DNA from 3 places in the Pseudooceanicola profundus genome. Region 1 is predicted to be linked to each of the others. Evidence: riboswitches for the same ligand, from Rfam matches in the RefSeq annotation. Region 1 holds a riboswitch; each other region holds the start of a gene.
The links. Region 1 has a riboswitch for thiamine pyrophosphate ahead of thiM (hydroxyethylthiazole kinase). Riboswitches for the same ligand answer to the same signal wherever they lie in the genome.
Positions count from the first base shown of each region.

Region 1 (2,257 bases):
ATGCGGCGCCGGATCGTGGCAGGATCGCCGTCGCCCTGACCGATATGCAGCCCGGCTGCGCCGCAGGCGACGGCGACATCGACCCGGTCATTCACGATCAGCGGCACACCGAGAGGTGTCAGTGCCGAGATCAGCGCCCGGGCCAGCGCCGCGAAATCCTCATCCCTCAAGGTCTTGTCGCGCAGCTGGACCCATCCGGCGCCACCCTGCGCGGCGGCGAGGGCCTGTTCGATCACGGGGCGGGCGGCCCCGGGATCGGTGATGAAGCAGAGCGGCGGGATCATGCGATGCTGATCCGTGCGCCCGCATCCAGTTCCTCTGGTCCCACCCCCGACAGCGCATCGAGGAACGCCGGCTGGAACGAGCCCGGCCCCTGCGCCCCGGCGCCGGCCCGCTCTCCGGCGAGGCCGTAGTAGGCGAGGGCCGCGACGGTGGCCTCGAACCTGGGTTGCCCGGCGACGAAGGCGGCGACGAGCCCGGTCAGGGAACAGCCGAGCGCGGTGACCCGGGGCATCAGCGCATGTCCGTTGGCGATCCGTGCCGCGCGCGCGCCGTCGGTGACGAAATCCACGGGGCCGGTGACGGCGACCACGGCGCCGCTGGTCCGGGCAAGGGCTCGGGCCGCGTCCTCGGCGGTGGCGACGGTCTCGGTGGCATCGGCCCCCTTGCCGGCCGCGGTGGTCCCGGCGAGGGCGAGGATCTCGGAGGCATTGCCCCGGATGACCGTGGGCCGCAGCGCGAGGAGACGTGCCCCAAGGGCCCGGCGATACGCCGTCGCGCCGACGGCGACCGGGTCGAGGACCCAGGGCACCTCCTGCGCGGCCGCGGCCTGCGCCGTCGCCTCCATCGCCTCGGCCCAGGGCGGGGAGACGGTGCCGATGTTGAGGCTGACCGCCTGCGCAAGCCCGGCGAATTCCGCCGCTTCCTCGCGGGCGTGGACCATCGCGGGCGAGGCACCCGCCGCCAGCAGCACGTTCGCCATGACGTTCATGGCCACGTAGTTGGTGATGTTGTGCACGAGAGGCGCGGTCTGCCGCATCTGTGCAAGGTATGAGCCGGGATGTTCCATCGTATCTCCTCCACGCGCCGGACGGCGGGAGGAACGCGAGGGGGCGGGCGGGGTGCGCCTGACCATCTCATGCGCCTCCCTCCGCCGGCATTATCCGGTTCAGGTTCTAAGGGTTCGTCTCAGCCCGGTTTCCCGAGCGCCCCTGTCGCTTCGCCTGCAGGGATGACATCCCCGCGACCGGGCGTCAAGCCGGGCCGGGGAGGCGGCGCCCCGGCGTCCCATGATCCCTGCGGTGCGGGCCGCAGGGGGCACCACTGCCCGAGGCGATGGCCGAAATGGCTGGGGGCGGGGCCGCGCACAAGGGGCAGCGCCCGCGCCGGCTGGCACGACGGGGGCGGCGTCAGAGCCATGGGCCGGTTGCTGCACGGTGGCGCCCGCGACGTCGCATGTAAGCCATTCTTTGCATGTGATTTTACGCTGCGTCACATGGGGCGTCGGGGGCTGAACAAACCTCGTCGACTCGCTCCAAACGTGTGCTACGCTGACTTTGTTAATTTTTGATTCCAAGATCTTGAAGTTAGGAGCAGAGTCATGTTTAGGACTTACGTCCTCGCGCTTCCCGTCACGGCCGCGTTTATGGCAGGAGCGGCCGTCGCGCAGGAGACAGCGGAGCAGCCGAACATACTTGTAATCTGGGGCGACGACATTGGCTGGTCCAACGTCTCTGCCTACGGGATGGGGATGATGGGCTACACGACGCCCAACATCGACCGGATCGCGAACGAAGGCATCCGCTTCACCGATCACTACGCTCAGCCCAGCTGTACCGCAGGTCGGGCGGCCTTCATCACCGGCCAGTACCCGATCCGCTCGGGCATGACGACGGTGGGGCAGCCGGGCTCGGCGCTCGGGCTGCAGGCGGGCTCGCCCTCGCTGGCGGAAGAACTGAAACAGGTCGGCTACCGCACCGGCCAGTTCGGCAAGAACCACCTCGGCGACCGAAACGAACACCTGCCGACGGTGCATGGCTTCGACGAATTCTTCGGCAACCTCTACCACCTCAACACGCAGGAAGAGGCCGAACAGCGCGACTACCAGAATTTCGGCAAGGAATTCTCCGGCTCGCTGGAGGCCTATGAAGAGCAGTTCGGCACCCGTGGCGTGCTGCACACCTTCGCCACCGACACGGACGACTAGACCGAGATGCCGCGCTTCGGCAAGGTCGGGATGCAGACCATCGAGGACACC
Region 1 covers NZ_CM142898.1:1,394,268-1,396,524, reverse strand. Annotated here, with positions in the region: gene thiE (thiamine phosphate synthase) at 1-284, opposite strand, end outside; gene thiM (hydroxyethylthiazole kinase) at 281-1,069, opposite strand; TPP riboswitch at 1,129-1,223, opposite strand; gene ACX9MO_RS06380 (sulfatase-like hydrolase/transferase) at 1,601-2,206, shown strand; gene ACX9MO_RS06375 (sulfatase-like hydrolase/transferase) at 2,213-2,257, shown strand, end outside.

Region 2 (2,257 bases), 540 kb from region 1:
TGAGTGGGGGCGGTGGCCGTCCAGCGGCGACGGGCCGGAAATTGATCCGCCGCCTGTGTCTCGCCTCGTGTCGCGTGCATCGGGTCAGGGCTCCGACGTGAGGTCGACCGACGCCCGGCTCCTTGGGCCGGGCGTTGCACGGGGCCGGGCAGGTGGTGCCGGGGCCCTGGGCGGGGCCTGCATCGGGCCTGTCACTTCGCTGTGCATTGCGCCCGTCACTTGGCGAGCGCGGCGCGCCATTCCTCGAGCGCGGCATCGCGGGCGGCCTGCGCCTCCGCGACCGGCAGGAGCAGCGGCGTGGTGGGGACGGTGAGCGTCTCGTAGCCCTCGGGCAGGCCCGCATCGGGGATCACGGCCGGGTACATCCAGTTCGTCGTGGGGATCGCGGATTGCACCGCCTCGCCGGTCAGGAACTGGAGGAACTGCTGCGCCAGCTCGGGCTGATCGGAGGAGGCCAGCCTGGCCGCCACTTCGACCTGCATGTAATTGCCCTCGTCGAAGGCGAGCGCGGTCTTGCCGGCGTCATCCTCGGCGATCAGGTGATAGGCGGGCGAGGTGGTGTAGGAGAGCACGAGGTCGGCCTCGCCCTCGAGGAAGAGGCCATAGGCCTCGGACCAGCCGGGGGTGACGGTGACGATATTGTCGGCCAGCGCCTCCCAGATCGCCGGGGCCTCGTCGCCGTAGGCCTGTTTCACCCAGAGCAGCAGGCCGAGACCGGGGGTTGAGCTGCGCGGGTCCTCGATCACGATGGAGGCGTCGCTGTCGGCCAGTGCGCGGAAGCTCGTGGGCCGGGGGCCGTCTGTGAGGCCGACGAAGGCGAAATAGCCCCAGTCGAAGGGCACGAAGGTCTCGTCCGTCCAGTCGATCGGCAGGCTGTACTCGGCGGTGACGTCCGAGGCGGCGAAGAGGCCGCTCTCCGCGGCCGCGCCCATCAGCGCCGTGTCGAGGCCGAGCACCACGTCGGCCTCGGTGCGGGCCCCTTCGAGCCGCAGCCGCGAGAGCAGCGCTGCGCCGTCGCCTGCAGTGACGAAGGTCACGTCGCAGCCGCAGGTCTTTTCGAATTCCGCCTCGATCACGGGGCCGGGGCCCCATTCGGTGGCGAGGCTGTCGTAGGTGTAGACGGTGAGCTCAGGGGTCTGCGCGGCGGCCTGTGTGGCCATGAGCAGTCCCGCAGCAATTGCCAGATGTCGCATTGTCATCCTCCACTTGCGACGGGCGGGGCAAGTATCGGATGGCCGTGAAGCGCGGATCCGGACCTTCCCTCCGCCGGTCTTAACCGGTTCAGGTTCAACGGGTTCGCGGATCAGCGCATCTCAGCCCCTGTGGGGCACCCCGAGGTGGGGGCGACACTAGTGAGCGGCGGGGCGGCTGGCAAGGGGGGCGGTCGGGCCTGCGCGAGGGTGGCGAGGGGGCAGGGGGGCTGTCTGCCCCCCCGGGCCTGCGGCCCTCCCCCCGAGGATACTTGTGAACAGTGGATGGGGGGCGGGCGGCGCGCCGGAGCCTTGCGCAATTGAACTGCGGGGCGGTTCGGGATAACGGGGGGCGAAGTCAGGAGGACGCGCCCCATGTCGATGAACAGCTTTGGCCATCTTTTCCGTGTCACCACCTGGGGCGAGAGCCACGGGCCGGCGCTGGGGGCGACCGTGGATGGCTGCCCTCCGGGGGTCGAGATCGACGAGGCGATGCTCCAGCAGTGGCTGGACAAGCGCAAGCCGGGCCAGTCGAAGTACACCACCCAGCGGCGCGAGCCCGACCAGGTGGAGATCCTCTCGGGCGTCTTCGAGGGCAAGACCACCGGGACCCCGGTGCAGCTGATGATCCGCAACACCGACCAGCGGTCGAAGGATTACTCCGAGATCTCGCAGACCTTCCGGCCCGGTCACGCCGACATCACCTATTTCCAGAAGTACGGCATCCGCGACTATCGCGGTGGTGGGCGCTCCTCGGCGCGGGAGACCGCGGCGCGTGTGGCGGCCGGCGGGCTGGCGCGGGCGGCGCTGGCACAGCTGGCCCCCGAGGTGAAGATCACCGGCTACATGGTGCAGATGGGGCCGAAGGCGATCGACCGGTCGCGGCTGGACCTCGGCCAGGTCGGCGAGAACCCCTTCTGGTGCCCCGACGCGGTGGCGGCGCAGGACTGGGCCGACTACCTCGACAGCCTGCGCAAGAGCGGCAATTCCGTGGGCGCCGTGGTCGAGGTCATCGCCTCGGGCGTGCCGGCGGGGCTGGGCGCGCCGGTCTATGGCAAGCTCGACAC
Region 2 covers NZ_CM142898.1:1,931,870-1,934,126, forward strand. Annotated here, with positions in the region: gene ACX9MO_RS08845 (thiamine/thiamine pyrophosphate ABC transporter permease ThiP) at 1-80, opposite strand, end outside; gene thiB (thiamine ABC transporter substrate binding subunit) at 216-1,193, opposite strand; TPP riboswitch at 1,242-1,345, opposite strand; gene aroC (chorismate synthase) at 1,566-2,257, shown strand, end outside.
Region 2: it holds a riboswitch for thiamine pyrophosphate, as region 1 does, so the genes downstream of both, thiB (thiamine ABC transporter substrate binding subunit) here and thiM (hydroxyethylthiazole kinase) in region 1, are expected to answer to the same signal.

Region 3 (2,257 bases), 1.9 Mb from region 1:
GCCTGCCGCGTCAAGGTCGAAGTCGAGATGGAAATCCACCGCGACATCATACTTGCGGGCGAGGTCGAAGATCATGGAAACATGGCGTTCCGGGTCGGGATCGGTATAGGGGCAGCCGCCGACGAGATCCGCGCCGCGCGCAAGGGCCGCGTCCAGCATGGCGTAGCTCTCGGGCTCGTTGGTCAGCCCCTCCTGCGCGAAGGCGCAGAGTTCGAGCGTGATCGCATGGGCGTAGTCGGCGCGCAGATGCAGCAGGGCATCGAAACTCCGGAACCCGGCACGCGGGTCGATCTCGACAAAGCTGCGCATGCGCGTGGTGCCATGGGATATCGCCGCGCGCAGGACGGCCTCGGCCCGGGCGTAGACATCCGCCTCGGTGAAGGCGGCCTTGGCGCGGGCGGTCTCGCTGACGGCCTCGGCCAGCGTCCCGTGGCAGAGCGAACAGCGGTGCAGGATGCCCGCCTTGTCGAGGTGGATGTGGGTCTCCACCAGCCCGGGAGAAGCGAGCGCGCCGCCGCCCTCCTGTACCGGTGCCGCCACGTCGTCGCCCAGGCCAGGGCCGATGGCCTCGATCCGGCCCCCGCCGATGAGGATGTCGACGGCCGAGAGATGATCGGGCAGGCGGACATTGCGCAGGACGAGGTCTGTCATGGGAGGCTCCGGTGAGATCGGCGCGAGGTTACGCTGCGTGAGGTGCGCGGGGCAAGCGATTGGTGTGATTGCGGTCGAACATGTGCGTATTGAGCTTCATCGCATATGTTGGATAATGGGCGTTTGCTGGTCCGCTTGGCTTCATACAGAGCCGCCCGGGCCGGAGCCAACGGGACGGTTACTTCACAGCTCTCTGCGGCGGCCCATGACACGGGCTCTTGCAATGCGCCCGGCGCTGTGATTTCAGATGACGCATCCACAGGGGTGTCCCGTACTGCCGGGGCTGAGATGCGGGTGGCAAGCCCACGGACCCTCAAAGCTGATCTGGATCATGCCAGCGGAGCAAGGAGGACCCATGTTTATTGGCGCCCAAGTCTCATTGTACCCCATGACCGGCGACTTCGTCCCGGTCATCATGGACGCGCTCACCGCGTTCGACCCCTATCGCGAAAAGCTGCGCGTCGAGACCGACGACATCTCGACCCTCATCGTCGGCGCACCCGAGGTGGTGTTCCCGGCGCTGCGGGATTTCTATGTCGCCGCCGCCGCGACCCGGCATCACGTTGTCCTGCGGGTCACCCTTTCGCGCGGCTGTCCGGGCGAGCCGGATGACCCGATGTGCGCGACCGGTGCGCTTGCCAATCCGGACACGCCTGTTGCGCAGCGCATCGAGGAGGCCCGGGCCGCCGTCGAGGGGGCCGACCAGACGGGCGAGGAGGCCGCCGCGCAATTCTCGCTCTACGTCATGGGGGAGGGGCAGCACATGGACGAGATCTATGGCTGCATCGATTTCCTGAAGGGCAGCGGCACCTTCGACCGGTCCAAGAACTTCTGCACGCGGATCACCGGGGACGCGGGCCCGGTCTTTGCCACGTTGCGCGAAGGCTTCTGCCGGTTCGGCGCGCCGGAAGGCCATGTGACCATGGACCTGACCGTCTCGGCGAATTCCCCCAGCACGCGCAAAGCCGCCGCTTGATCCGATGGACATCGCACATGTGTCCCGCGCGGCGGCGCGCGGGCTGAAACGGGCTGCGCCTGCGCTCGTCTCGGTCATCCTGATCCTGCTGGGCTGGGAGGTCTACGTCGACCTCTCGCGCATCTCGGCCACGGCGCTGCCGGCGCCGTCGCGGGTGGCGGCGCAGGGCTGGCAGGCCCGCGCCGTGCTGGCGGAGAATGCGCTTGCCACGCTCACCGCGACGCTCTCGGGCTTCGCGGTGTCGCTGGCCTGTGCCTTCGTCCTGTCGGTGGCGATCGACTTCGTGCCGCTGCTGCGCCGGGCGCTGTTCCCGGTCTTCGTGATCAGCCAGACCCTGCCGCTGGTGGCCATCGCGCCACTGGTGGTGCTGTGGTTCGGCTTCGGACTGCTGCCCAAGATCCTGCTGGTGGCGCTGGTGACCTTCTTCCCGATGCTGGTGGCGCTGGTCGATGGCTACGAGGCGACGGACCGCGACATCACCCGCCTGCTGCGCAGCATGGGCGCGGGGCGCGGTCAGGTCTTCTGGCGGGCGCGGCTGCCCTCGGCGCTGCCCTTCTTCTTCGCGGGGCTGCGGATCTCGATCACCTATGCCGTGGTGGCGGCGATCTTTGCGGAATACGCGGGCGCGGC
Region 3 covers NZ_CM142898.1:3,861,606-3,863,862, forward strand. Annotated here, with positions in the region: gene ACX9MO_RS17660 (amidohydrolase family protein) at 1-651, opposite strand, end outside; TPP riboswitch at 902-1,015, shown strand; gene ACX9MO_RS17665 (YkoF family thiamine/hydroxymethylpyrimidine-binding protein) at 1,040-1,627, shown strand; gene ACX9MO_RS17670 (ABC transporter permease) at 1,632-2,257, shown strand, end outside.
Region 3: it holds a riboswitch for thiamine pyrophosphate, as region 1 does, so the genes downstream of both, ACX9MO_RS17665 (YkoF family thiamine/hydroxymethylpyrimidine-binding protein) here and thiM (hydroxyethylthiazole kinase) in region 1, are expected to answer to the same signal.